2 regions of the Streptomyces sp. Tu6071 genome follow, and region 2 is predicted to be linked to the other one. Evidence: riboswitches for the same ligand, from Rfam matches in the RefSeq annotation. Region 2 holds a riboswitch; the other holds the start of a gene.
What was found. Region 2 has a riboswitch for glycine ahead of gcvT (glycine cleavage system aminomethyltransferase GcvT). Riboswitches for the same ligand answer to the same signal wherever they lie in the genome.

Region 1: linked by a shared signal. The riboswitch ahead of gcvP (aminomethyl-transferring glycine dehydrogenase) and the one ahead of gcvT (glycine cleavage system aminomethyltransferase GcvT) in region 2 are both predicted to bind glycine.

Annotation. Positions count from the first base shown of each region.
Region 1 is NZ_CM001165.1:6,821,359-6,835,943, reverse strand. Features, by position in the region: gene gcvP (aminomethyl-transferring glycine dehydrogenase) at 1-2,428, opposite strand, end outside; glycine riboswitch at 2,618-2,716, opposite strand; gene STTU_RS29020 (PRC-barrel domain-containing protein) at 2,860-3,231, shown strand; gene STTU_RS29015 (DNA polymerase IV) at 3,279-4,664, opposite strand; gene STTU_RS29010 (MerR family transcriptional regulator) at 4,819-5,433, opposite strand; gene STTU_RS29005 (bifunctional nuclease family protein) at 5,626-6,099, opposite strand; gene STTU_RS29000 (MerR family transcriptional regulator) at 6,237-6,992, opposite strand; gene STTU_RS28995 (FHA domain-containing protein) at 7,011-7,835, opposite strand; gene STTU_RS28990 (DUF881 domain-containing protein) at 8,025-8,918, opposite strand; gene STTU_RS28985 (small basic family protein) at 8,926-9,258, opposite strand; gene STTU_RS28980 (DUF881 domain-containing protein) at 9,255-10,208, opposite strand; gene STTU_RS28975 (mannose-1-phosphate guanyltransferase) at 10,421-12,916, opposite strand; gene STTU_RS28970 (CDP-alcohol phosphatidyltransferase family protein) at 12,984-13,592, opposite strand; rRNA gene rrf (5S ribosomal RNA) at 13,764-13,880, opposite strand; rRNA gene STTU_RS28960 (23S ribosomal RNA) at 13,982-14,585, opposite strand, start outside.
Region 2 is NZ_CM001165.1:2,143,788-2,158,372, reverse strand. Features, by position in the region: gene STTU_RS08675 (SpoIIE family protein phosphatase) at 1-658, opposite strand, end outside; gene STTU_RS08670 (L-serine ammonia-lyase) at 837-2,204, opposite strand; gene glyA (serine hydroxymethyltransferase) at 2,375-3,643, opposite strand; gene gcvH (glycine cleavage system protein GcvH) at 3,691-4,074, opposite strand; gene gcvT (glycine cleavage system aminomethyltransferase GcvT) at 4,212-5,351, opposite strand; glycine riboswitch at 5,496-5,599, opposite strand; gene STTU_RS08650 (AAA family ATPase) at 5,851-6,786, shown strand; gene STTU_RS08645 (enhanced serine sensitivity protein SseB) at 7,014-7,784, shown strand; gene STTU_RS08640 (enhanced serine sensitivity protein SseB C-terminal domain-containing protein) at 7,967-8,812, shown strand; gene STTU_RS08635 (ABC transporter permease) at 9,712-10,710, shown strand; gene STTU_RS08630 (ABC transporter substrate-binding protein) at 10,773-12,560, shown strand; gene STTU_RS08625 (ABC transporter permease) at 12,683-13,681, shown strand; gene STTU_RS08620 (ABC transporter ATP-binding protein) at 13,678-14,585, shown strand, end outside.

The DNA of each region.
Region 1 (14,585 bases), 4.7 Mb from region 2:
CGGCGGGGCCGGTGTAGAGCACGGGGAAGTGCGGCTCCAGGCGCTTGGCGATGTAGTTCGCCGAGAGCACGGCGACCTGCGTGGCCTCCTTGAGCCCCTCGCCGCCCATGAGCCGCACGTACGCCCAGGAGATCGGGAGGATGCCCGCGGAGCCCCACGGCGCGGCCGAGACCGGGCCGACCCCGGTCTCGGGCCCCGCCGCCGGCTGGAGCGGGTGGTTGGGGAGGTACGGGGCGAGGTGCTCGCGGACGCCGATCGGGCCGACGCCGGGGCCGCCGCCGCCGTGCGGGATGCAGAAGGTCTTGTGCAGGTTGAGGTGCGAGACGTCGCCGCCGAAGTGGCCGGGCCGCGCGAGGCCGACGAGGGCGTTGAGGTTGGCGCCGTCGATGTAGACCTGGCCACCGGCCTCGTGCACGGCCGCGCAGACGTCGGCGACGTGCTCCTCGAAGACGCCGTGCGTCGAGGGGTACGTGATCATGAGCACGGCGAGTTCGTCGCGGTGCTTGTCGATCTTGGCGTGGAGGTCGTCGAGATCCACCTCGCCGTCCTCGGCGGTCTTGACGACGACGACCTTCATCCCGGCCATGACGGCGGACGCGGCGTTGGTGCCGTGCGCCGAGGAGGGGATGAGGCAGACGGTACGGGCCGTGTCGCCGTTCGCGCGGTGGTAGCCGCGCACCGCGAGCAGCCCGGCCAGCTCGCCCTGGGAACCGGCGTTCGGCTGGAGCGAGACCCTGTCGTACCCGGTGACCTCGGCGAGCCGCTCCTCCAGCTCACGGATCAGCTCCAGGTACCCCTGCGCCTGCGAGACGGGCACGAAGGGGTGCAGGGAACCGAACTCGGGCCAGGTGACGGGCTCCATCTCGGTCGTCGCGTTGAGCTTCATCGTGCAGGAGCCGAGCGGGATCATGCCCCGGTCCAGGGCGTAGTCCTTGTCGGAGAGCGAGCGCAGGTAGCGCAGCATCGCCGTCTCGGAGCGGTGCGCGTGGAAGACCGGGTGGCTCAGGTACGTGCTCGTACGGCGCAGCGCCCCGGGGAGCGCGTCCTCCGCCGAGGCGTCGAGCGCCTCGATGTCGGCGCTGACGCCGAAGGCGGCCCAGACGGCGGCGAGGCGGGCGCGGTCGGTGGTCTCGTCGCAGGCGAGCGAGAGCGTGTCCGCGTCCACGCGGTAGAGGTTGACGCCCTGCTCGCGAGCGGCGGCGAGGATCGCGTCGGCGCGGCCGGGGACGGTCACGGTGAGGGTGTCGAAGTACTCGCCGTGGGCGACGGCGACGCCCCCGGCGCGCAGCCCGGCGGCGAGCAGGCTCGCGTAACGGTGGGTGCGCTCGGCGATCGCGCGCAGTCCGTCCGGGCCGTGGTAGACCGCGTACATCCCGGCCATGACCGCGAGGAGGACCTGCGCGGTGCAGATGTTGCTCGTCGCCTTCTCGCGGCGGATGTGCTGCTCGCGGGTCTGGAGGGCGAGGCGGTACGCCTTGTCGCCGTCCGCGTCCACGGAGACGCCGACGAGGCGTCCGGGCAGGCTGCGCGCGTGCGCCTCGCGGACGGCCATGTAGCCCGCGTGCGGGCCGCCGAAGCCCATCGGGACACCGAAACGCTGCGTCGTGCCGACGGCGATGTCCGCGCCCAGTTCGCCGGGCGGGGTCAGCAGGGTGAGCGCGAGCAGGTCGGCGGCGACGGTGACCACGGCGTTGACCGCGTGCGCCTGCTCGATGACGGGGCGCAGGTCCCGTACGGCCCCGGAGGCGCCCGGGTACTGGAGGAGGACGCCTGTGACGCCGCCCTCGGCGTACTCGGCGGGCAGGCCCTGGGACAGGTCGGCGACGACGACCTCGACGCCCGTCGGCTCGGCGCGGGTGCGCAGCACGGCGACGGTCTGCGGGAAGGTGTCGGCGTCGACGAGGTAGACGCCCTTCTTGACCTTGCCGACGCGCCGCGAGAGGGCCATCGCCTCGGCCGCGGCGGTGCCCTCGTCGAGCAGCGAGGCGCCCGAGGTGGGCAGCCCGGTGAGGTCGGCGACCATCGTCTGGAAGTTGAGCAGCGCCTCCAGGCGGCCCTGCGAGATCTCCGGCTGGTACGGCGTGTACGCGGTGTACCAGGCAGGGTTCTCCATGACGTTGCGCAGGATGACCGGCGGCGTGAAGGTGCCGTAGTAGCCGAGGCCGATCATGGAGTCCACGACCTCGTTGCGCCGGGCGAGGGCGCGCAGTTCGGCGAGGACCTCGGCCTCGGTGCGCGCGGCGGGGAGCTGGAGCGCCTCGGCGGAGCGGATCACCTCGGGCACGGCGGCGGCGGTGAGTTCGTCGAGCGAGCCGAAGCCGACCTGGGCGAGCATCTTCGCCCGCGCCTCGGCGTCGGGCCCGATGTGGCGCTGGGCGAAGGGAGTGCCCTCTTCCAGCCGGGTCAGCGGGGTGCGGTGGACGGTCATCTGCGGGGGCCTCCTGGTCGGCGCGACCTGCACCGGATACCACCTGCGGGTACCCGGACGGCCTCCCCCTCTGTCATCCGGACCTGAGAGCTTCACCTTCACGGACGCACGCGCCCGCGCAGGCTTGCACCGTCGGTGAGGACCGACGCCCCGCGTACCCGCCGGACGCGTCCTGCTTTCCAGAGTGACCTCACCCGCGCGGTACAGGGGCCTGAGAGATTCCGGGGAGGATTTGCTCCTTCGGCGTCCCCGGTGTCGAGCTCCGGGGCACTCTCCCGCACAGGGTCAGCAGCCAATGGCCAGCGTACCAGCGGCGCGCCGGGCGGGTCAGGGGCGGCGGGGCGCCGAGTGGCCGCCGGAGCGGAAGTGCCTTTACGTAGGGGTACGAGCCCTACGGCCCCGCAGCGCGGGCGCCGACACCAGGAGGTGCCGTGGAGACCGATATCGACCCGCACGCCCTGATCGGTCGCAAGGCGGTGGACCACGAGGGTGCCCGGATCGGCACCGTGGACGAGGTGTACCTCGACGACGCCACCGGAATCCCCGAGTGGGCGGCGATACGCACCGGCCTCTTCAGCAGGGACGCCTTCGTCCCCCTGGAGCCGAGCCGGCTCGTCTCGGGCGTCCTGCGCGTCCCCTTCGCACGCGCCCTCATCAAGGACGCGCCCGACTTCGGCGTGGGCCGCCACCTCTCGCCGCAGCAGGAACTCCAGCTCTACCGCCACTACGGCCTCGACGCGAACCCCCCGGAACCGCACGAGGACGTCGAGTTCGGGAGCATCGCGGGCCGCGAGGACGCCTGAGGGCCCCGCTCCCCTGTCGATTCCCGGCCACCTTCCGGCACCAGCGTCTACGGCACCCCCGCCGCCCCCGGCCGCACCTCGCCCGTGCCCGTGCCCCGCACCAGCGGAAGCGGTTCCCCCGCGCTCAGCTCCGGGTCGTCGACGGCGAAGGTCCGTACGCGCCCCGGGCGCTCGTCGTACGGCGTCTCGAAGCGCACGGTGACCCGCCCGAGCCCGCTGCCCTGCACCCAGCCGGGCCCGTGCTCCGTGTGCACGACGTCCTGGCCCGGCCGCCACCGCGGCGCGGGCGGCACTGACGGCACGGGCACGGGCGAGGTCACCCGGAGCGGTTCGGGGGCCAGGGCGAGGGGTTCCTCCCCCGCCGTCGTCCGCGCGAACAGCACCTCCTGCGTGAAGTCGGCGAGCCCGGAGACACCGACCCCGAGCAGCCGCACCCCGCCCGTCGTGTCCACGAGTTCCAGGAGCCGCGCCGCCGCCTCGCGCACGACGGCCGGGTCGTCGGTCGGCGCGCGCAGCGTCTCGGAGCGTGTGAGCGTCGAGAAGTCGTACCGGCGGACCTTGAGCACCACGGTCCGCCCCGAGCGCCCGCTCGCCCGCAGCCGCCCCACGCAGCGGTCGGCGAGCGCGGCGACCTCGGCCCGTACCCGTACCCGGTCGTGGATGTCCAGGTCGTACGTGTCCTCGACCGAGACCGATTTCCCCTCCCGCTCGGCGACGACGGGCCGCTCGTCGTGCGCGAGCGACATCGCGTACACCCCCGCGCCGTGCGCCTTCCCGAGCAGCCGTACGAGTTCGTCCTCGCCCGCCTCCGCGATCTCCCCGATCGTGCTGATCCCGGCCCTGCGCAGGTGGTCCCCGGTGGCGGGGCCGATCCCGGGCAGCACCCGCACGGAGAGCGGCGCGAGCAGCTCGCGCTCGGTGCCCGGCTCGATCAGCACGAGCCCGTCCGGCTTGGCCCGCTCGGAGCCGATCTTCGCGAGCATCTTCGACGCGGCGAGCCCCACGGAGCCCGTCAGCCCCGTCCGCGCCCTGATGTCGGCCCGCAGCCGCTCCCCCACCGCGCGCGCCGTCCCCGCGTCGAAGGCCACGCCACCGGCCTCCAGGTCGACGAACGCCTCGTCGAGGCTCAGCGGCTCCACGAGCGGCGAGAGCGCCCCGAGCAGCTCCATTACCTGCTCGCTCACGCTCCGGTAGAGCGTGAAGCGGGGGAAGAGGTAGGCGGCGTTCGGCGCGAGGCGGCGCGCCTGCGCCGTGGGCATCGCCGAGTGCACCCCGAAGGAGCGCGCCTCGTACGACGCGGTGGAGACGACGCCGCGCGGACCGAGCCCCCCGACGACGACCGCCTTCCCGCGCAGGCTCGGCTTCGCCGCCTGCTCGGCAGCGGCGAAGAAGGCATCCATGTCGAGATGCAGCACGGTCGGGGCACGTCTCACACCCCCATGCTCGCGCACCCCACTGACAACGCCCGGTACGGAAGGCCGGGGACACGAGGAAGGCGGGAACAAGGGGCGGAGACAGACATGGGAGAGGCGGGCGGCCACCCGGCCGCCCGCCTCCGCTCCGCGAGGTCCTGCGAGGTCCCGGTCCTCACACCGCCCGGTTGCGCCGCCGCGCCGCGAGTTCGTCCCCGGCGGCCTCGCCGCCCCGGATCACCGTCTCGCCCTCGTCGACCCGCTCACCGTGCAGCTGCGCGAGCGCCGCCTCGACATCGCGCTGCACGACCCCCACGGCGATACCGAAGATGCCCTGGCCGCCCTGGAGCAGCTCCACGACCTCCTCGGACGACGTGCACTCGTAGACCGTCGCCCCGTCGCTCATGAGGGTCATCCCCTCCAGGTCCTTCGGATCGCGGTGGCGCAGGTGCCGCACGGTGCCGCGGATGTTCTGGAGCGCGACCCCGGTGTCGAGAAAGCGCCGCACGATCTTGAGGACAACGACGTCGTGGAAGCTGTAGAGGCGCTGGGTCCCCGAGCCCTGCGCGGCGCGCACGCTCGGCTCCACGAGCCCGGTGCGCGCCCAGTAGTCGAGCTGGCGGTACGTGATACCGGCCGCCACGCACGCCGTCGGCCCCCGGTATCCCACCGCGGGCGCGGGAACGACCGCCTGCGGCCCCGGTCCACCCCCGCGCAGCGGCAGGGGAGCCTCGCCGTTCGGGCGTCGCCCGGGGACGCCCCCCACCCTGCTGTCGCCGCTGCTTCTCACGCCGACCTCCGTCCTCGACCTGGCACATGACGGTAGGCAGTCACCCGGGGTGCGTCAACGATCGCCACGCTGGGCACGCCGGGTGATATTCCCCTGGAGAGTGGTTTGCCGCGCGGTTCGCCGGGGTAAGGCTAGCCGAATGCCCGCTCGTCCCCCGGTCCCCGGCGGGGGATCGGGGGCCCGGAGCGGGCCTCACTGGCTGTTGGTCCCGAAGTCCTCGGGAGAGATCTGGTCGAGGAACTCGCGGAACTTCTCCACCTCGTCCTCCTGCTCGTCGGGGATCGCGATCCCCGCGCTGTCGAGCAGTTCCTCCGCACCGTAGATCGGCGAGCCGGTGCGCAGCGCGAGCGCTATGGCGTCGGAGGGACGAGCGCTGACCTCGATACCACTGGCGAAGACGAGTTCCGCGTGGAAGATGCCGTCCTTGAGGCCGGTGATACGGACCTCGGTCAGCTCTTGACCGACGGCTTCGAGCACGTTCTTGAAGAGGTCGTGCGTCAGCGGCCTGGCAGGGGTCATCCCCTGCTGGGCGAAGGCGATGGCCGTCGCCTCGCCGGCACCGATCCAGATGGGAAGGTACCGGTCGCCTCCCACTTCTCGCAGGAGCACGATCGGCTGGTTGGAGGGCATTTCGACCCGGACACCTACGACGTCGAGCTCATTCACACACCAACCCTAGGTCGTCCCCGGCCGGTTTGGGTAGTCGGGGGCGTACGAGCAGGGACGCACAGGGCCGAAAGGCGCACATCACACGGGGAAACCCGCGAACGGACCGGGTCCGCGCCCCGCCGGCCCGGCCTCGCTCAGGACCGCAGGTCGAGAGCCAGCTCGACCAGCGCGCTGTGCAGCCCCGTCGCCAGGTCGGCCAGCTCGCGGGTGCGTTCCTCCGCCTGCGCCCGCGTCTGCGGGTTGCGGTGGCGGACGAGGGGGGCGACCACCTGTTCGACGAGGCCCGCCTCGCGGTCGGCGGCGGCCTTGGTCGCCCGCAGATGCCGGGGCTCGATGCCGTGCCGCCCCAGCTCCGAGACGAGCCGGGCGATCCGCACGAGGCGGGCGTCGTAGTGCCCGTCGGGGAGCGGGGCGACGAGGCCGTACGACTCCCAGTCGGTCAGCTCCGCCTCGTCCACACCGGCCGCGGCGAGCAGTTCGGCGCGGCCGAGGCGGCTCACGGTCACCTCGTCACGCGGTGGGGGTCCGCTCTGCCGCCCGACGAGCGGTGCCGTCGGGCGCTCACCGCGTTCGACGGCGTCCAGGTACTCGCGGATCGCCTTGAGCGGCAGGTAGTGGTCGCGCTGCATCCGCAGGACGTGGCCGAGGCGCTCCACGTCGCGCGGGGTGAATTTCCGGTACCCGGAGGGGGTGCGCTGGGGCTCGATGAGCCCCTCGGCCTCCAGGAAGCGGATCTTGGAGATGGTGACCTCGGGGAACTCCTCGCGGAGGATGTTGAGCACCGCCCCGATACTCACCGGACGGGTCCGCCCGGCAGCGGTGCCCGTCGGGCGAGTCCGCTCGGCGGCGGTGCCGTCAAGACCGGCACCGCCCCTCGCTCTGTCCACCATGGCCCCTGCTCTCGCGGGTCAGAGTGCCTGCTGGCTCGCGTAGAAGACCAGCCGGTACTTGCCGATCTGCACCTCGTCGCCGTTGGCGAGCACGACCGAGTCGATGCGCTCACGGTTGACGTAGGTGCCGTTGAGACTGCCGACGTCCGCGACGGTGAAGGTGCCGTCGGCCTCGCGCCGGAACTCCACGTGCCGCCGGGAGACGGTCACGTCGTCGAGGAAGATGTCGCTCTGCGGGTGACGGCCCGCCGTGGTCAGCTCCCCGTCGAGCAGGAAGCGGCTGCCCGAGTTGGGGCCGCGCCGCACGATCAGGAGCGCCGAGCCGAGCGGCAGGGCGTCCACGGCCGCCTGGGCCTCCGGCGAGAGCGCGGGCAGCGCCGTCTGTCCGGTGGCCTCGGGGTCGTACGCCTCAAGACCCGAGATGGAGATGGTCGACGTGGTCTCCGAGGCACGCTCGGGCACCGCGCCGGGGCGCAGCGGGGCCCCGCAGTTGGAGCAGAAGCGGCCCGTCTGTGGGTTCTGATGACCGCACCTGCCACACACCAGAAAGCCCATGGACGAGTCCTCCTGACCCTGCTGTCCCGCGGAAGCGTTCGGCGCATACGAGTCGCGGGCGAACCCTCCACCCGTACTTGAGGTTGACGGTTCCCCGAAACCTATGCGGCCCGCGGTGGCCGGGTCAACAGCCGACGCGCCCTGTCCACCCTGCGTACCACCAGCCGGACCAGCGACTTCGTCACGGAACAGCGGGCGCTCCCCCTCCTCGCCGGGACGGGCGCGGTGCCGCGCGGCGGCACCGTCCTCGCGCTTGCTCCTGCCGAACAACTTCGAAAAAAAACTCACGGGCGATTCCCCTTGACCGAAACAGACCCGCCCGTGGGGCAGGACGAACCCTCATTGCTCTCACTGACTGTCCGGGACATCTCCACGAGGCCCACGACCACCGGACAGTTTTCCCTACGCGCCGGTCTGACGACGCGTCGACCCCCCGCTTCCTCCTGCCCTCGCACGGTAATCGTCATGCGCACCGCTTCACCGCGAGGACGACTGAGCGTAATCGGGCGTCTTCGCGGGCCGCAAGGCGTCCACGACGATCTTCTTCTCCTCCTGCACCACGACGGTGGCCTGCTCCTTCTCCAGAGTCTGCACGACCCCGCCCGGGATGCTGAGCGCGGGCGTCAGGTCCTGCGACTTGCCGATGACCTTGAACCGGAACGGCGCTTCGACCTTGTGCCCGTCGATCCGCACGCTCTGGCCCTCGTCGGTCAGATACGTGCTCGCGACGACCCGGACGTCACCGATCTGGATGGCTTCGGCACCCGCCGCGCGCAGCTCCTGGATGGTGTCGAGGAGCATGTCGGCCTTGACCCGGTGCTTCGGGTCGTCGACCGTCACCGTGATCCCGGGGCCCTGCGCGGCCACCGTGCCGGCCAGGATGCCGAGCTGGCGTTCCTTCTCCACGGTCTGCTTCCGCGCCTCCTCCGCCTGGTCCGAGCTGTTCTCCAGCTCCGTGCGCTGGCCCTCCAGACTCTGCTTCTCGTCTTCCAGACGCTGAGTACGGTCATCCAGTTCATCGAGGATACGAACAAGATCTTCCTGACGTGCCCCGCGCAGCGCGCTGCTGTCGTTGTGGGAGCGCACCTGGATGGCGAGACCGAGGCCGAGGACGAAGAGCAGCAGCGCGACGATGAGCTGCGCGCGGGTGACGCGCGGCGGCCACAGACCCTTGACGAGCCGCTGACGGCCCGTCAGGGCCTTACCGTCCCCCGCGGGGGTGCGCGACGGCTCCGGGCGCGCCTGGGCGTGCTGTCCTCCCGTGCGCCGCTCGTCACCGCCGTCGGCCTGGGGCCGCGGCCGCTCCTCGGGCAGTTCGCGGGACCGCTCCTGCGGCAGTTCGCCGGGGTGCTCGTCGGGCGTTTCGCTCATGGTGCGCTCACGCCCTGAACACGTGTCGGCGGATCGCTGCCGCGTTGGAGAAGATGCGGATGCCGAGGACGACGACGACTCCCGTGGAGAGCTGGGCGCCGACGCCGAGTTTGTCGCCGAGGAAGACGATGAGCGCGGCGACGACGACGTTGGAGAGGAAGGAGACGACGAAGACCTTGTCGTCGAATATGCCGTCGAGCATCGCGCGCAGGCCGCCGAAGACGGCGTCGAGCGCCGCGACGACGGCGATGGGCAGATAAGGCTCGACGACGGCGGGCACCTCGGGGCGGACGAAGAGGCCCACCACCACCCCCACGACGAGGCCCAGTACGGCGATCACGATGTGCCCTTCTCTGCTGGATTCGCTGTGTACGACTGCGTCTTCGGCTGTGCCCCGGGCTGCTTACCGGCCGGCGCGTCCGGCCGGGCGGACCGCACCCGTACCGCCGGAGCCGCGGGAACTCGCAGGGAGTCCTCGGCGGAGAGCTTCACCCGGATGTCGTAGTCCTTGTGGAGGCGGTTCAGGTACTGACCGTCCACGCTCCGCCCGAACCGGTCCTTCAGCCGCGGTCCGTCCCCGAGGGCGAGGACCGTGTACGGCGGCGCGAGCGGCTTGTTGTCGACGAGCACGGCCTCCCCGGCCGCGCGGATCGCCGAGAGCGCCGTGAGGCGCTGCCCGTTGACCGCGACGGCCTCGGCGCCGGACTCCCACAGGCCGTTGACGACGCGTTGCAGATCGCGGTCCCGTACGCGCCCGATGTCGGAGAAGTCGGTGGTCTGCCGGGGGCCGTCGCCGGTGCTGCTCTGCGCGGAGGCCGCGTCGTCCACGACGAGCCGCACCCCGGGGCCCTGTGCCGCGCTCGCCCCGGAGAGCAGGCCGAGCAGCCGCACCCGGTCCGTGCCGTTGTCCTTGAGCGCCGCGTCCTGGCGGCGACCGACCTCGTCGCGCAGGGACTCGACGTGTTTCTCCAGGCGGTCGGCCGCGTCGCTCTCGTCGTTGATGCGGTCGATGAGTTCCTCGCGCTCCTTGGCGAGCACCGGGGCGCTCTCCCGCGCCTGCGAGGCGCCGACCGTGACGACGAGGGCGGCGAGAACGAGACCGAGACCGAGGAGCAGCCGCCCGCGCAGGGTGCGCGGGAGTCCCGCAGCTCCTCCTGCCGCGCGTTTGCGGGCGGCGGCCTCGGCGTACCCGTCGTCGAGGCTGTGGTCCATGACGTTCGTCAGCAGCGACATGGAGGCGTCCGGGCGCCGGGAGGGGGCGCCGCCTCGGGTGGGGGGCTGCTGCGACATGCCGCACATCGTCGCATGTCGGGGGCCGTTCCTCCGAATGGCCCCACCGGCGATGCGCCCGGGTGTCCTCTTTCACCCGCAAGAGTGAGTCCCGGCCCGCCCCACCGGGCTGTTCACGAGGTGTCAGTGCGTGCCGGAACGACGGCGGAGGCCGCACGACGCCCGGGACGCCTCGCGTCCGGGTGGTGCGGCCTCCGCCGGGTGCGGCTCCGTCAGTTGCCCGCGCTGTCCACGACGCTCGCCCACTCGTCGAGCAGCGCCTGCGCCGACTCGTCGTCGGGGCCCTCGGCCCACAGGTGGGTGACCGCCTCGGCGGGGTCGGGGAGGACCATGACCCAGCGTCCGTCGGACTCGACGACGCGTACCCCGTCGGTCACGTCGACGGACCGCCCCGCCGCGGCCTCGACGACGGTCCGCATGACGAGCCCCTTGACCGCCCAGGGAGTGGCGAGGTCGCGCTTGATGACGTGGGCCCGGGGGATGCGCGCGTCGATCTGGCTCAGGGTGAGCTGGGTGCGGGCGACGAGCCCGATGAGCCGTACGAAGGCGGCGGTGCCGTCGAAGACGCTGCTGAACTCGGGGATGATGAAGCCGCCCCGGCCGTCCCCGCCGAAGATCGTGCCGTCCTCGCGGCCCACCCGGGTGAGGTCGTCGGGCGAGGTCATCGTCCACTCGACCTGGGTGCCGTGGTAGGCGGCGACCTGCTCGGCGATCCGGGTCGTCGTCACCGGCAGCGCGACGCGCCCGCTGCGCCGCTCGGCGGCGACGAGGTCGAGCATCACGAGCAGCGCGCGGTCGTCCTCGACGATGCGCCCCTTCTCGTCGACGAGCGAGAGCCGCTCCCCCACCGGGTCGAAGCGCACCCCGAAGGCGGCTCCGGCGGAGGCCACGATCTCACCGAGCCGGACCAGGCCCGCGCGCCGCGTGTCGGCGGTCTCGGTGGGCCTGGACTCGTCGAGCCCGGGGTTGATGGTGAGCGAGTCGACGCCGAGCTTGCCGAGCAGGCTCGGCAGTACGAGCCCGGCGCTCCCGTTGGACGCGTCCACGACGACCTTGAGCCCGGATTCGCTGATGCCGCTGGTGTCGATGTTGCGGAGCAGCGAGCCGGTGTAGGAGTCGAAGACGCTGGAGGGAAAGTGCAGGTCGCCGATCTCGCCGGGGAAGGCCCGGCGGTACTCCTGGCGGGCGTAGACGCGGTCGAGCTTGCGCTGGCTGGCCTGGGAGAGGTCGGCCCCGTTCCCGTCGAAGAACATGATGTCGACGGAGTCGGGCACGCCCGGGGTGGTACGGATCATGAGGCCGCCCGCGCTGCCGCGCGCGGTCTGCTGCCTTGCCACGGGCAGGGGCACGTTCTCCAGGTCGCGTACGTCGATGGCGCTCGCCTGGAGCGCGGAGATCACGGCGCGCTTGAGGGCGCGGGCGCCGCGGGAGTGGTCGCGCGCCGTAGTGACCGTGGAGCCCTTCTTGAGCGTGGTGGCGTAGGCACCGGCGAGGCGGACGGCGAGTTCGGGGGTGATCTCGACGTTGAGAATCCCGGAGACGCCGCGGGCACCGAAGAGGTGCGCCTGGCCGCGTGACTCCCAGATGACGGAGTTGTTGACGAAGGCGCCGGCCTCGATGGTCTTGAACGGGTAGACCCGCACATTGCCCTGGATGATCGATTCCTCGCCGACGAGGCACTCGTCGCCGATGACGGCGCCGTCCTCGATGCGGGCCGCGCGCATGATGTCGGTGTTCTTGCCGATGACGCAGCCGCGCAGGTTGCTGTGCTCGCCGATGTAGACGTTGTCGTGGAGGACGGCCTTGTGGAGGAAGGCGCCGCTCTTGACGACGACGTTGGAGCCCACGACGGTGTGCTCGCGCAGCTCGGCGCCGGCCTCGACCTTGGCGTAGTCGCCGATGTAGAGGGGTCCGCGCAGCACGGCGTCCGGGTGGACGTCGGCTCCTTCGGCCACCCAGACGCCGGGGGAGATCTCGAAGCCGTCGAGTTCGACGTCGACCTTGCCGTCGAGCACGTCCGCCTGGGCCTTGACGTAGCTCTCGTGGGTGCCGACGTCCTCCCAGTAGCCCTCGGCGATGTAGCCGTAGACGGGCTTGCCTTCCTTCATGAGCTGCGGGAAGACGTCACCGGACCAGTCGACGGAGGTGTCGGCCTCGACGTAGTCGAAGACCTCGGGCTCCATGACGTAGATCCCGGTGTTCACCGTGTCCGAGAAGACCTGTCCCCAGGTCGGCTTCTCCAGGAAGCGCTCGACCTTTCCCTCGTCGTCGACGATGGTGATGCCGAATTCGAGCGGATTGGGGACCCGGGTGAGGCAGACCGTGACGAGGGCGCCTTTTTCCTTGTGGAAATTGATGAGGTCGGTCAGGTCGAAGTCGGTGAGCGCGTCGCCGGAGATGACAAGGAAAGCGTCGTCCTTGAGTGCCTCCTCGGCGTTCTTCACACTCCCCGCCGTGCCGAGCGGCTTCTCCTCGTTGGCGTAACTCAGCTCCATACCGAGTTCTTCGCCGTCGCCGAAGTAGTTCTTGACCAGCGAGGCCAGGAATTGCACGGTGACGACGGTCTCGGTGAGACCGTGCCGCTTGAGCAGCCGCAGCACGTGCTCCATGATCGGCCGGTTGGCGACCGGGAGCAGTGGTTTGGGCATGCTGGAGGTCATGGGGCGAAGCCGGGTGCCCTCACCACCGGCCATCACAACGGCCTTCATATCGGGAGTGTCCTCCTCGAAGAGACGGATCGAATACCGAACAGGCCGCCTCTTCAGGAGAACGGCTTCAGTCGGCCGTGGCCGCCGCCTTGATGACCCGGCGGACCTGCACCACGTACAAGATTCCTGCCCACCAATACAGAGTTGTACCCCATCCTGCGAACGCCCATCCGAAAATCGCCGCCAGCGAGGCGAGCCATCCGCTTCCGTCACTGAGCAGCAGCAGCGGGAAGGCGTACATCAGGTTGAACGTAGCCGCCTTCCCGAGAAAGTTCACCTGGGGCGGCGGGAATCCGTGCCTGCGCAGGATCAGCACCATGACAGCGAGAAGCAGCTCACGGGCGAGGAGGACGCAGGTGACCCAGAGCGGAAGAATCTCGCGCCAGGTGAGGCCGACCAGGGTGGACAGGATGTAGAGCCGGTCGGCCGCAGGGTCGAGTACCCGGCCGAGGCTGCTGATCTGGTTCCACCGCCGGGCGAGTTTCCCGTCGAGGTAGTCACTGATTCCGCTCAGTGCGAGTACGAGGAGTGCCCAGCCGTCGCTCTTCGGCCCCCCGAACTCCGGGCGGAGAATCAGCCACAGAAACAGCGGAACGCCGACAAGCCTCGCCGCGCTGAGGATGTTGGGAATGGTGAGTACCCGATCCGTCTGGACCGCGGTCTCCTGGACCTCCACCCGGGGGCCTCCTGAGGGGAACCGTCAACAGTGCAGCCCGACTTTACCGGGTGGCCCGGGTGGCACCGCGCGAGGGGTCCCGCTCCCGGCGGGGCGGCACCGGCCGGCCTGCCCGTGAACGCGGAAAAGCCCCGCACCAAGTGAATGGTGCGGGGCTTCCCGACAATAATTGTTCGGCGGCGTCCTACTCTCCCACAAGGTCCCCCTTGCAGTACCATCGGCGCTACGCAGCTTAGCTTCCGGGTTCGGAATGTAACCGGGCGTTTCCCACGCGCTATGACCACCGAAACACTATAAAACCGTCAACCACCCCGCCACACCGCACAAAAGGCGGGGGCAGTGTGTGGTTGTTCGTGGTTTCAGAACCAACACAGTGGACGCGAGCAACTGAGGACAAGCCCTCGGCCTATTAGTACCGGTCAACTCCACCCCTTACAGGGCTTCCATATCCGGCCTATCAACCCAGTCGTCTACTGGGAGCCTTACCCTCTCAAGGAGGTGGGAATACTCATCTCGAAGCAGGCTTCCCGCTTAGATGCTTTCAGCGGTTATCCCTCCCGAACGTAGCCAACCAGCCATGCCCTTGGCAGAACAACTGGCACACCAGAGGTTCGTCCGTCCCGGTCCTCTCGTACTAGGGACAGCCCTTCTCAATATTCCTACGCGCACAGCGGATAGGGACCGAACTGTCTCACGACGTTCTAAACCCAGCTCGCGTACCGCTTTAATGGGCGAACAGCCCAACCCTTGGGACCGACTCCAGCCCCAGGATGCGACGAGCCGACATCGAGGTGCCAAACCATCCCGTCGATATGGACTCTTGGGGAAGATCAGCCTGTTATCCCCGGGGTACCTTTTATCCGTTGAGCGACGGCGCTTCCACAAGCCACCGCCGGATCACTAGTCCCGACTTTCGTCCCTGCTCGACCCGTCGGTCTCACAGTCAAGCTCCCTTGTGCACTTACACTCACCACCTGATTACCAACCAGGCTG
Region 2 (14,585 bases):
CGGCGGGTCCGAGCCCGTGCGTCTGCGAGCGCAGGCGTCGGCTCACCAGCGCGGTACCCACGACGGCGAGGGCGAGCGCCACCGCGAACAATCCGCCGAGGACGGGGAGCTCTCCGACGAAGACGTCGTTGATGCTCTGCAGGCGGATGCCCGCGGAGACGAAACCGACGATGTGGTGCCGCCCGTCGAGGACGGGGCTCGTCGTCTCGACGGCCTCACCGAAGCGGCTGCTGTCGAATACCTCCTGGAAGGGCTTGCCCGCGCGCGCCCGTGAGAAATCCCCCGAGACGTGCTTGCCGATGAGCGAGGGATCGGGGTGGCTCCAGCGGATACCGGCCGGGTCGAAGGCGACGACGTACGTGACGTCCGCCTTCTCGCGCGCGGCCTCGGCGCTCGGCTGGAGGACCGCGCTCGGGTCGCGCGAGCGCATGGCGGCGACGGTGCCCGGCGCGTGCGCGAAGGTCTCGGAGACGGCACGGGAGCGGTCGTACGCCTCACGCGTCGCCCGGAAGTGCACCTCGCGCACGAACACGGCGGCCATCAGCAGGGCGAGCACGACGATCACGAGCAGCTGCAGGGCGAAGACCTGGCCGGCGAGGCTGTGGGGGCGGCGCGGGAACAGAGCCCGCGCACGCCGGAGGACTCGTGTCGCGCGCATGGACAAGTTGTAACGCGCCCGCCCTGGCCCGCTCGCGACGGCGCTCCGCGCACCACCCGCCCGACACGCGGGACGCCCCGCGCGTGCCCCCGGGACGCTCGCGCCGCGCGGGGGTGGGTACGGGGGTGGCCGGGGTCGGCGGTGGCCCCCGCGCCCCTCGCCCGCCTGGGTCCGGCCCTCAGCACTCGATGATGTTCACCGCGAGCCCGCCCCGGGCCGTCTCCTTGTACTTGACGGACATGTCGGCGCCCGTGTCGCGCATCGTCTTGATGACCTTGTCGAGCGAGACGAGGTGGCTGCCGTCGCCGCGCAGCGCCATGCGGGCCGCGGTGACGGCCTTCGCCGCCGCCATGCCGTTGCGCTCGATGCAGGGGATCTGGACGAGGCCGCCGACGGGGTCGCAGGTCAGGCCCAGGTTGTGCTCCATGCCGATCTCGGCCGCGTTCTCGACCTGCTCGGGGCTGCCGCCCAGCACCTCCGCGAGCGCCCCGGCGGCCATCGAGCACGCCGAGCCCACCTCGCCCTGGCAGCCGACCTCGGCGCCCGAGATCGACGCGTTCTCCTTGAAGAGCATCCCGACCGCGCCCGCCGCGAGCAGGAAGCGCACGACGCCCTCCTCGTCGGCCCCCGGCACGAAGTTCATGTAGTAGTGCAGGACCGCCGGGATGATGCCCGCCGCGCCGTTCGTCGGCGCCGTCACGACGCGACCGCCCGCCGCGTTCTCCTCGTTCACCGCCATCGCGTAGAGCGTGATCCACTCCATCGCGCGGGCGAGCGGGTCCCCCTCCGCGCGGAGCTGACGCGCCGAGGCCGCCGCCCTGCGGCGGACCTTCAGGCCGCCCGGGAGGATGCCCTCGCGCGACATGCCGCGCGCCACGCAGTCCTTCATGACGCGCCAGATCTCCAGGAGCCCCGCCCGGATCTCGTCCTCGGTGCGCCACGCCTTCTCGTTCTCCAGCATGAGCGCCGGGATCGAGAGCCCCGTCTCCCGCGTGAGCCGCAGCAGCTCGTCGCCCGTGCGGAAGGGGTACCTCAGCACGGTGTCGTCGAGCTTGATGCGGTCCTCGCCCACCGCGTCCTCGTCCACGACGAAACCGCCGCCGACCGAGTAGTACGTCTTCTCCAGCAGCAGCGCGCCCGCCTCGTCGAACGCGAACATCTTCATGCCGTTCGCGTGGTACGGCAGCACCTCGCGGCGGTGCAGGAGCAGGTCCTCGTCGTAGTCGAAGGGGATCTCGTGCGCGCCGAGCACCGAGATGCGCCCGCCCGTGCGGATCTCCTCCACGCGCGCGTCGGCGTGCTCGACGTCGACGGTACGGGGCGAGGCGCCCTCCAGCCCGAGCAGCACCGCCTTCGGGGTGCCGTGCCCGTGCCCGGTGGCGCCGAGCGAGCCGAACAGCTCGGCGCGCACCCGCGCGGTCGGCACGAGCAGCCCCTCGTTCTTGAGCCGGCGGGCGAACATGCGCGCCGCCCGCATGGGGCCCACGGTGTGCGAGCTGGAGGGGCCGATGCCGACGGAGAACAGGTCGAAGACCGAGATGGCCACGGAACACTCCTCAAAAGACGGACGTCGTTGTCCGTCCGGGAACGGGGGACGTGCGGAAGAACAAACGGGTACGGGGGGCGCGCGGCCCGTCCCGCGCGCCGGGGGTCACTCCCCAGTGTGCGGGACGGGCCGGAAAGGGGCGAAAGGCCCCCGCGGGGTCGTACCCGGACTCAGGCGCCCAACGCCGGGTACAGCGGGTACTTCTCGGTGAGCGCCGTCACCCGCGCGCGCAGCGAGGCCGCGTCGTAGCCGGGCTTGAGCGCCTCGGCGATGATGTCGGCGACCTCGGCGAAGTCCGCCGCGCCGAAGCCGCGCGTCGCGAGCGCCGGGGTCCCGATGCGCAGACCCGAGGTGACCATCGGGGGACGCGGGTCGTTCGGGACCGCGTTGCGGTTGACCGTGATGCCGACTTCGTGGAGTCGGTCCTCGGCCTGCTGGCCGTCCAGCTCCGAGTGGCGCAGGTCGACGAGGACGAGGTGCACGTCCGTACCACCCGACAGGACCGAGACACCGTGCTCGGTGACGTCGGCGGCGACGAGGCGCTCCGCGAGGACGCGCGCGCCCTCCAGGGTCCGCGCCTGGCGGTCCTTGAAGTCGTCCGAGGCCGCGACCTTGAAGGCCACCGCCTTGCCCGCGATCACGTGCTCCAGCGGACCGCCCTGCTGACCGGGGAACACAGCCGAGTTGATCTTCTTCGCCAGCTCGGCCGTCGACAGGATCACGCCGCCGCGCGGCCCGCCCAGCGTCTTGTGCGTCGTCGTCGTGACGACGTGCGCGTGCGGCACCGGCGAGGGGTGCAGACCCGCCGCGACGAGCCCGGCGAAGTGCGCCATGTCGACCATGAGGTACGCGCCGACCTCGTCCGCGATCCGGCGGAACGCGGCGAAGTCGAGCTGACGCGGGTACGCCGACCAGCCGGCCACGATGAGCTTCGGCCGCGCCTCGCGCGCCAGCTTCTCGACCTGGTCCATGTCGACCCGGCCGGTCTCCTCGTCGACGTGGTACGCGACGACGTTGTAAAGCTTGCCGGAGAAGTTGATCTTCATGCCGTGGGTCAGGTGACCGCCGTGGGCCAGGTTCAGGCCCATGATCGTGTCGCCCGGCTTGAGCAGCGCGAACATCGCGGCGGCGTTCGCCTGCGCGCCCGAGTGCGGCTGCACGTTGGCGTGCTCGGCGCCGAAGAGCGCCTTGACCCGGTCGATCGCGAGCTGCTCGACCACGTCGACGTGCTCGCAGCCGCCGTAGTAACGACGGCCCGGGTAGCCCTCGGCGTACTTGTTGGTGAGCACCGAGCCCTGCGCCTCCATGACGGCGACGGGCGCGAAGTTCTCGGAGGCGATCATCTCCAGCGTGGACTGCTGGCGGTGCAGCTCGGCGTCGACCGCCGAGGCCACCTCGGGGTCGAGCTCGTGGAGCGGGGTGTTGAGGAGCGAAGACAAGAGTTCAGTCCCTATCGTGCGTCGTCTCGAACGTCGTCCGTGCGCCGTCAGGCGTCGGAGCCGGCGAAGGCCGCGTACTCCTCGGCGCTCAGCAGGTCGCCGGGCTCCTCGCTCACGCGCACCTTGAAGAGCCAGCCGCCCTCGAAGGGGGCAGAGTTGACGAGCGAGGGGTCCTCGACGACGTCCGAGTTGACCTCGGTGACCTCACCGTTGACGGGCGAGTACAGGTCGCTCACCGACTTCGTCGACTCCAGCTCGCCGCAGGTCTCGCCCGCCTCGACGCTGTCGCCGACCTCGGGGAGCTGCGCGTAGACGACGTCACCGAGCTGACCGGCGGCGTACGCCGTGATGCCGACCGTCGAGACGCCGTCCGCGGCGGCCGACAGCCACTCGTGCTCTTTGCTGTACCGCAGGTTCGTGGGGTTGCTCATGGCCTGAATTCTCCTGTACGCGGGGGAGTGGTGGGGAAAGGGGATGCGGGAGGCACGGGTACGGGACCGCGCCGTACGCGGAGCGCGCGCTCCCGTACGGACAGCGCCCGCGCGGCGCGCCCGGCGACTCGCGGACGCTACTTCTGCCGCTTGTAGAAGGGCAGCGCCACGACCTCGTACGGCTCCTGCTTGCCCCGGATGTCGACGCCGACGCCCTCCGTGCCCGGCGCGGCGTGCGCGGCGTCCACGTAGGCCATCGCGAGGGGCTTGCCGAGCGTCGGGGACGGGGCACCCGAGGTGACCTCGCCGACGACCTGCCCGTCCGCCACGACCGCGTACCCGGCGCGCGGGACCCGACGCCCCGCGGCGATCAGCCCGACGAGCTTGCGCGGCGGGGTGCTCGCGGCCTTCTCGGCGGCGGCCTCCAGTGCCTCGCGGCCGACGAAACGGCCCTCGTTCGACGTCTTCTCGAACTTCACGACGCGCCCGAGGCCCGCGTCGAACGGCGTGAGCGCGGTGCTCAGCTCGTGCCCGTACAGCGGCATCCCGGCTTCGAGCCGCAGCGTGTCGCGGCAGGCCAGCCCGCACGGCACCATGCCGGACCCGGTCCCCGCCGCGAAGAGCGCGCCCCACAGCTTCGGCGCGTCGGCAGGGGCGCAGAACAGCTCGAAACCGTCCTCGCCCGTGTAGCCGGTGCGCGCGATCATGACCGCGACGCCACCCGCGGAGCCGGGCAGGCCCGCGTAGTACTTGAGCCCGTCGAGGTCCGCGTCGGTGATCTTCGCGAGGATGCGGGCCGCCGCCGGACCCTGCACGGCGAGGAGCGCGTACGCGTCCCGGTCGTCGCGCACCTCGGCGTCGAAACCGGCCGCGCGCTCCCGCAGCGCGTCGAGGACGGTCTGCGCGTTGGAGGCGTTGGCGACGACGAGGTAGGTGTCGGCACCGGTGCGGTAGACGATGAGGTCGTCGAGGATGCCGCCGTCCTCGCGGCAGATCATCGTGTAGCGGGCGCGGCCCTCGTTCACGGAGCCGATGTTGCCGACGAGCGCGAAGTCGAGGAGGTCTACGGCCTGCGGCCCCGCGACGGTGATCTCGCCCATGTGGGAGAGGTCGAAGAGCCCGGCGCGCTCGCGCACCGCTGTGTGCTCCTCGCGCTCGCTGCCGTAGCGCAGCGGCATGTCCCAGCCGGCGAAGTCGGTCATCGTCGCGCCGAGCGCGCGGTGCGCGGCGTCGAGCGCGGTCCTGCGGAGGGGGGCGGTGTCTGGCGTGTCGCTCATGCGGTCGGCTCCCAGAAACGAGACGGGCGAGGTGGTTCCTCCCCATCTGTCATCGGGACCTGAGAGGTTCGCCATGACCCGCGCGCGGCGGGCGGACTTGCACCGTGGGTGGGACCGGTCGCCCGGCCCGCTTTTCAGATGTGCCTCGCCCGCGCGGTATCGGGGCCTGAGAGATTCAAGGGAGGGACTTGCTCCTTCGGCGCCCCGGAGCGGCTGTGCGGCTCCCGGGACTCTCCCGCGCGGATTCAAGCGGCCGTTATGAGGTTGTCCAGCCGTCCGGCCCTGGAGCCGTCGCGCTGGGGTGAAGCGGTCGATCGCCGCCATCATCGCACGCCTCTCCGGGCGACAGAAGGGGCATCCCGCCCCCCGGTGGCGAGGTGCGTCACGCCGGGATTCCCGCACCCCCGGGCTGGGCACTGTCCCGGTAGTCCGCATTACCTTCTCTTTACTCTGAGGGGGCGTGCGGCGGGCGGACCGCGAGCACGGGGGAGGAATCGCGATGCGGCAGCAGACCGGCACGGAGCGTGGCGACACGGGTACGGGGGGACGGGCTGGGGCGGGGGCGGGTACGGGAGCGCGGGGCGGGGCGGGTACGGGGGAGCGGGCCGAGGTGGGCGCGGGGGCGAGTGCGGGGGAGCGCGGCCGTGCGGGCGCGGGCGGTGGCGGGGGAGTGGGCAGTGGTGCGGCGGAGCGGGCCGAGGTGGGCGCGCGTAGTGGTGCGAGGGAGTCCGGCGGTGCGAGGGGCGCGGCACCGTACGCCGGGGACGCGCCCGCGCACCGGGCCGCGCCCCGCGTCCTGGACCTGCGCGAAGGCGCCCCGTACGCCCCCCGGCGGCTACGGTTCGCCGAGGGCGACCTCGTGGCCGTCTCCGGGCTCCCCGGCAGCGGCAAGTCGACGCTCCTGGCCCGCCTCGCCGCCGCCCGCACCATCGACTCGCAGGACACCCGCGAGCGCTGGGCGGCCCGGCTGCCCGCCCTGCCCTACGCCCTCTACCGGCCGCTCGTCCGCCTCGACCACTACCGCGTCCTGCTGCGCGCCGCCCTCACCACGCGCGAGAGCCTCCTCGTGCACGACTGCGGGACGCTGCCCTTCGTCCGGGCCCTGCTCGCCCTCGCCGCCCGCCGCCGCGGCACCCGCTTCCACCTGCTCTTCCTCGACGTCTCCCCGCCGCTCGCCCGCGCCGGTCAGCGCGCCCGCGGACGCGAGGTGAGCCGGTACGCCTTCGCCCGCCACCGCAGGGCCGCGGGCAGGCTGCGCGCACGGGCCGCGCGCGGGCTGCTCCCCCGCGGCTGCGCCCACCTCGTCCTCCTCGACCGCGAGGCCGCGGCGGAACTGGCGGCACTCGACTTCGTACCCCCGCCGCGACCCCGGGCGACACCGCACACGACGAAGGGCCCCGCGCTCCCCGCGCCGCGCGGCGCGGCGGACGGCTGAGCGGGTCCGGGGCCCAGCCGACCCCGGTCCGGGGCCGGTCGGGGACCGGTCCGAGGCCGGTCGGGGGCCAGTCCGAGGCCGGTCGGGGCCGTGCCAGGGCCGGGCCGCCTGTCGGCGCCGCGCGCTACAGTGCGCCCGCAAGCAGCGAACGGCAGCGGCCCCGCGCACAGCGGCGGCCCGGTGAACGACAGCGGGTCAGGCGCCCGCGGGCTCAGGGTGGGAAGCGGATGAACGTTCCGGCGCAGACGACGGCCGAGACCGCGCCGTACGGCGGATGGCCGGGCAACGAGCTGGAGCAGGTGCTCGTCGCCTCGCTCGGCGTGCCGGGCGCGGGCGGGCGCATCGTCGAGACGCTCGGGCGCGCCACGATATGGGTGCCGCTGCCCAAGGGCGGCGGCCCCGAGAGCATGGCGCTCGACCTCCCGGCGGTCGAGCTGGACGGACAGGCGTACGTGCCGGTCTTCAGCTCCCAGTCGCAACTGCTCGGCGTCATGGGCACGTACACGCCTTTCGCCGAGGTCGCCGCGATCGACTTCGCGCGCGGACTGCCCGCGCAGCTCGGCATCCTCCTCAACCCCGAGGGCACCGTCACCGTGCCCCTGCCGCCGCCCGCCGTCGCCGAACTGTGCCGCGCGGGGCGCACGGTGCTCGACGGGCCGGGCGGCGGCGGCCGGGTGCGGCTGCGCGAACCGGACTGGCAGGTGGACCCGGTGGACTTCCTGAGCGCCGCCGCCGAGGAGTTCGCCGTCACCGGGCTCGTCCGCACCGCCCGCCGCTGCCTCGCGGAGGTCGAGGACCAGCCGCCCTCCCTCTTCGTGGGCGTGGAACTGAGCGACCCGGCGGGCGGCGAGGCGGTGCTCGACGCGCTCGGGCGCGCGCTCGGCCGGGCCCCCGTCGCCTGGCCGGTCAACCTGATCCTCCTCGACGTGGCCCAGGACCCGGTCGCCGACTGGCTGCGGGGCCGGGTGCGCCCCTTCCACACGGCCGCGGGGTACTGAGCCGCCGGGGAGCGCGCGAGGACCGGTCCGCGCGCCGAACTGGTTTCATGGGAGGTCGCGCGCGGGTCGGGGACGACGTCGCGCGGCGCTTCGGCACGAGGTCGCGCGCGGCGCGGCCCTGCGCTCCGGGACCGGGGCCAGTACGGTGGGGCGGTCGATTCACGACGAAGGGGCGGTCACAGGTGAGTGCGTCGGGCACGGCGGCCGGGGGCGAGATCCCGGGCCGCACGCGGCCGGGGACGGGGGAGTACCTCGAAGAGGCGTTGCGGCAGGTCGTACCCGGCCGCTTCGACTCCTACGAGGCGCTGTTGCACGCCCTCGCCACGAGCAGCGTCCACATGCTGCTCTTCTCCGGCACCCCGGGCTCGCCCGAGGCGCGGTACAGCTCCATGGACGTGGCCGGGCACTCCTACGCGCCCTGCGTCACCTCGCCCGGCGAACTCGCGGTGAGCGGCTGGAGCCGCGCGCAGGTCCTGGAACGGGGCGAGGCGGTGGCCGCCGCCCTCTACCCGTCCCGCCGCGGCCTGTGGCTCAACCCGCACGCGCCCGGCGGCGGCGTCGGCATCCCCTGGGCCGACCTGCGCCGCGTCGCGCTCGGCCCCGCGACGCAGCCGGCCGGCCCGCTGCGGCTCGCCGAACCGACCATCGAACTCCCGCAGTTCTACGCACTCCTCGCCCAGCAGGCGCACCGCACCGCGGTCGTCCGCGGCCTGCACCGCGCCTGGGTCCAGCCGACCGCGGGCCTGCCGTGCCTCACCATCGGCCTCGACCTCTACGAGGAGGGCCCGCAGTCCGTCGAGGCCGCGCACACGATGCTCCGCCTCTCCTCGACCGCCCTCCCCGAGGACCTCACGGTCATGGCGGTCTCGCTCATGGACCCGCACGACCCGCTCGCCCAGTGGCTCCGCGAACGGACCCGCCCGTTCTACACGCGGGAGGCCCACGCGCCGGGCCAGGCGGCGGGACAGATCCCCGGGCAGGGCCCCGGCCAGGCTCCTGGCCAGGGGTACGGGTACCCGCAGCCGTAGGCGGGGTCGCAGGGCTGAGGGGGCAGGGCTGCCCGCGCGGAGGCGGTTTGGTCGTGGTCCGGTGCAGGCGCCTGCACCGGGTGCGGGGCCGCAGAGCTGAGGATGCGTGGACAGCCCCCTCCCGGCGGTGCGTGGACGGACCCCCACCCGGGGGTGGGTAGAACGGATCCTCCCTCCCGGGGGTGCGTGGACGGCCCCGACGCCCCGCCTCGTACGCGCCCGGTCGAGAGTTCCCTCCCCACGGCTGCGTGGACAGCCCCCTCCTCCCGGGGGGCGACCCCAATACCATCCTCCCGCACCCCCCACCCCGCCCCGCCCCCGCCACCGAAATCTGTGGACAACTCCGCACTTCCTGAAAATCGCCTCACCCCTCCGAGTGAGGCGATTTCGCGTGACGGCCGTTTGTCCACAGCCTGTCCTCGAAGTCGCCCCCGAGGTGCTAATGCCCGCCTCTGCCCCCGTCGCACCCCTCCTGCATGCTCCTGCCCCCTCCTGCGCCCCCATGCCCCCCTGTACCCCCATGTGACGCCTTTCGCCAGGTGACTTGATCATCATCGCTCCCAACTCGTCCACCATGTGGACGAGTTGAAGGGGGTGCTGAGGCTATTTCGTGGTGATGTCCGACATTGACGCAGGTGGTGCATCGGCGCGCTTTGCCATCATCGAACGAAGTAACTCCCCGCTGTTCGGGTTGCGTTGACCGCTTTGCGGATAACGGTGAAACCGAATACGGATCACGGTTGCGCAACCTTTGGCCGGAGGGTCTGGCCGCCGTGTGCGGGCGGGATGAAGACTTCCGTGCTCAGGGACGGACCGTTCCCGCGTACGACTGTTCGACAGGCCGCTTCGGGCGGCAAGTGTGGGCCGGCCACCGCCGGTTGAGAGGGGTCGCTGGCACGATGACGGCACCACTGCATGAGCCGGCGGAGATGGCACCCTCGGCCGCCGATCTCAAGGCCGGCATGCCCAAGGAGAAAGTGCAGGGACGCTCTCTCGGCAGAATCGCCTGGGAGCGCCTCAAGCGCGACAAACTCGCCCTGGGCGGCGGGGTGATCGTCGCCGTACTGGTCCTCGTGGCCGTCTTCGCGCCGCTCATCGCGCACCTGTACGGCCAGGACCCCGACTCGTACCACGAGAACCTCATCGACCCGCTGTTCTCGACCCCCAAGGGCTCCCTCGGCGGGGCGAGCGGTGACCACTGGCTCGGGGTCGAACCGGTCAACGGCCGGGACATCTTCGCGCGCATCCTCTACGGCGCGCGGATCTCGCTCCTCGTCGGCTTCCTCTCCGCCCTCGTCGCCGTCGCCCTCGGCACCGTCCTCGGTGTCCTCGCCGGCTACTTCGGCGGCTGGGTCGACGCGCTCATCAGCCGCGTGATGGACGCGCTGCTCTCGTTCCCGCAGCTCCTCTTCATCATCGCGCTGGTCTCGGTCATGCCCAACGAGATGCTGGGGATGTCCGGTACGAGCGTCCGCGTCTTCGTGATGATCCTCGTCATCGGCTTCTTCGGCTGGCCCAACGTCGGTCGCGTCGTGCGCGCCCAGACGCTGAGCCTGCGCGAGCGCGAGTACGTCGAGGCCGCGACGAGCCTCGGAGCGGGCAAGAGCCACATCATCTTCAAGGAACTGATGCCCAATCTCGTGGCGCCGATCATCGTCTACACGACGATGATGATCCCCACGAACATCCTCAACGAGGCCGCGCTGAGCTTCCTCGGGGTCGGCGTGAAGCCGCCGTCGTCCTCCTGGGGGCAGATGCTCTCCAGCGCGCTCAGCTACTACGAGACCGACCCGATGTACATGGTCGTGCCGGGTGTGGCGATCTTCGTGACCGTCCTCTCCTTCAATCTCCTCGGCGACGGCGTGCGGGACGCGCTGGACCCCCGGGGCTCCCGCTAATCGCCCAATCCACGACGGCTCCCGCGACCGCGGGACGTCAACGACACGGAGGAACCCAGATCGTGAAGACCCACTCGACCGGGCGGCGCAAGCAGGCCCTCGCGGCGACCGCGGCGATCGCGGCACTGCTGTCCGTCGCCGCCTGCGGCGGAGGCGACTCCGACGACGGCAACGGCAGCGGTGGCAACGGCGGTGCCAAGGCGGCCGGCTTCGACGCGGCCAACAACAAGGTCGCCAACGCGTCCACCAAGAAGGGCGGCACCCTCAAGTTCGCGTCCGTGCAGGACGCCGACTCCTGGGACACCACGCGTGGTTACTACGGCATGGCGTGGAACTTCATGCGCTACTACAGCCGTCAGCTCGTGACGAACGCGGCCGAGCCCGGCGCCAAGGGTGCCGGAGTGGTCCCCGACCTCGCCAAGGACAAGGCCGAGATCTCCTCGGACGGCAAGACCTACACGTACCACCTGCGCGAGGGTGTCACGTGGGAGGACGGCAAGCCGATCACCTCGCAGGACGTCAAGTACGGCATCGAGCGCCAGTGGGCGCAGGACGTCCTCTCCGGCGGCCCCGTCTACATCAAGAACGTCCTCGACCCGGACGGCAAGTACAAGGGCCCGTACAAGGACACGTCCAAGGAGGGCCTGAAGGTCATCCAGACGCCGGACGACCAGACCATCGTCTTCAAGCTCCCGAAGCGGAACTCCGACTTCGAGGAAATGCTCGCGATGACGTCGTCCTCGCCGGTGCGCAAGGACAAGGACACCAAGTCCAAGTACGGTCTGCACCCCTTCTCCTCGGGCCCGTACAAGTTCCAGTCGTACAAGCCCGCCAAGTCGCTGACCCTCGTGCGCAACACCGAGTGGAAGCAGGCTTCGGACCCGGTCCGCAAGGCGCTCCCGGACAAGATCACGATCACGTTCTTCACCAACGCGGACGACATGGACAACCGTCTGCTCAACGGTGAGTTCGACCTCGACCTGAACCAGACGGGTCTCTCCCCGCAGGGCCGCACCAAGGCCCTCAGGGAGCACAAGGGCAACATCGACAACCCCGTCTCGGGCTACATCCGCTACGCGGTCTTCCCGCAGAGCGTGAAGCCCTTCGACAACATCCACTGCCGCAAGGCGGTCCTCTACGGCGCCGACCACAAGTCGCTCCAGACGGCGCGTGGCGGCCCGCAGGCCGGTGGCGACATCGGTACCAACATGCTGCCGCCGTCGGTGCCCGGCTCCGAGGGCCAGAAGTACGACCCGTACGGCATGGCCGCCAACGACGGCGCGCCGAACACCGCCAAGGCCAAGGAAGAGCTGAAGGCCTGCGGCAAGCCGAGCGGCTTCAAGACCACCATCGCGGTGCGCAACAACAAGCCGGTCGAGGTCGCCACCGCCACCTCGCTCCAGGCCTCGCTGAAGAAGATCGGCATCCAGGCCGACATCGACCAGTACGACGGCGCGCAGACCGCGGGGATCATCGGTAACCCGAAGGTCGTCAAGTCGAAGAACTACGGCATCATCATCATGGGTTGGGGCCCCGACTTCCCGTCGGTCCAGGGCTACGGCCAGCCGCTGTGGGACTCGCGCTTCACGCTGGACAACGGCAACAACAACTACGCCCTGATCGACGACAAGGCGATCAACGGCGACTTCGACAAGTTCAACAACGAGCTGGACAAGACGAAGAAGGAGCAGCTCGCCACCGACATCAACCACAAGGTGATGGAGGGCGGCTACTACCTCCCGTTCGTCTTCGAGAAGTTCATCAACTTCCGCTCCTCGCGGCTGACCAACGTCTACAGCACGAACGGCTACTCGGGCATGTACGACTTCGTCAACCTGGGCGTCAAGTAACACCACGACCGTCGGCACACCCGCCGTACTGCACGAAAGGCAGGTGAAGGCCACGACGGCGTGATCGCGGGCCACCGGGACGACCTCCCGGTGGCCCGCGGACCGCGGCCGGGCCGGAAGCAGTGCTCGCATACCTCATCAGGCGGCTGTTCGCCGTCGTCGTGATGCTGGTGGTCATCATGTTGGTGGTCTTCGGCATCTTCTTCCTCATACCGAAGTGGACCGGAGTCGACCCCGCGACGATGTACGTGGGCAAGCAGTCCGACCAGGCGGCGCTCGACGCCGTCCGGGAGAAGCTGCAACTCGACCAGCCGATCTTCGTCCAGATCTGGGACTTCTTCAAAGGCATCGTCGCCGGCCGCACCTACTCCGGTGGCGGCGAGGTGACGCACTGCGCGGCCCCGTGCTTCGGCTACTCCTTCCGCAGCGAGCAGGCCATCTGGCCGCAGCTCACCGACCGGCTCCCCGTCACGGTCTCCCTCGCCGTCGGCGCGGCCGTGCTGTGGGTCGTCTTCGGCGTCGCCGCCGGTGTCCTCTCCGCGCTCAAGCGCGGCTCGGTCTGGGACCGCGGCGCGATGCTCGTCGCCCTCTCCGGCGTCTCGCTGCCCATCTACTTCACCGGCATGCTCGCCGCCGCGATCTTCCACTTCGGCCTCGGCTGGTTCGATCCCAAGTACGTGCCCATCGAGGAGAGCGTCACGGGCTGGGCCAGCGGGCTGATCCTGCCCTGGGTCACCCTCGCCTTCCTCTATGCGGCGATGTACGCCCGCATCACCCGGGCCACGATGCTCGACGTGCTCGGCGAGGACTACATCCGCACCGCCCGCGCGAAGGGCCTCACGGAGACCAAGGTCATCGGCAAGCACGCGATGCGCTCCACGATGACCCCGATCCTCACCATGCTCGGCATGGACCTCGGCGCCATGATCGGTGGCGCGATCCTCACCGAGACCACCTACAGCCTCCCCGGGCTCGGCCAGGCCGTGCTCAAGGCGATCAACGAGCGCGACCTCCCGGTCATCACCGGCGTCGTCCTCATCACCTCGCTCGCCGTCATCCTCGCCAACCTCCTGGTGGATCTCCTGTACGCCGCGATCGACCCCCGAGTGAGGCTCGCATGACGACCCAGCCCGCCGGCACCACGGACAACGAGCCCGCGAAGACCGGCAGCACGACAACCGACGTCACCAATCCCGACGCGACGAAGGCGAACACCGCCAAGGCCGGCACCGGCGAGGTCACCGCCGCGCGGAGCGGCACCGCACCCCGCGCCTTCCTCGAAGTCCGGGACCTGCGCGTCCAGTTCCCCACCGACGACGGCCTCGTCAAGTCCGTCGACGGTCTCAGCTTCACGCTGGAGAAGGGCAAGACGCTCGGCATCGTCGGCGAGTCCGGCTCCGGCAAGTCCGTCACCTCGCTCGGCATCATGGGCCTGCACACCACCGGCCAGTACGGCAAGCGCAAGCCCCGTATCTCCGGCGAGATCTGGCTCGACGGCGAGGAACTGCTCACCGCGGACCCCGACCGGGTCCGGGCGCTGCGCGGCCGCGACATGGCGATGATCTTCCAGGACCCGCTGTCCTCGCTGCACCCGTACTACACGGTCGGCAAGCAGATCGTCGAGGCGTACCGCATCCACCACGACGTGGACAAGAAGACCGCGCGCAAGCGGGCCGTCGAGATGCTCGACCGCGTCGGCATCCCGCAGCCCGACAAGCGCGTCGACTCCTACGCGCACGAGTTCTCCGGCGGCATGCGCCAGCGCGTCATGATCGCCATGGCGCTCGTCAACAACCCCGAACTCCTCATCGCCGACGAGCCGACCACCGCGCTCGACGTGACGGTCCAGGCACAGATCCTCGACCTTATCCGCGACCTCCAGAAGGAGTTCGGCTCCGCCGTCATCATCATCACGCACGACCTCGGCGTCGTCGCCGAACTCTCCGACGACATCCTGGTCATGTACGGCGGGCGCTGCGTCGAGCGCGGTCCCGTGGACGAGGTCTTCTACGCGCCCCGCCACCC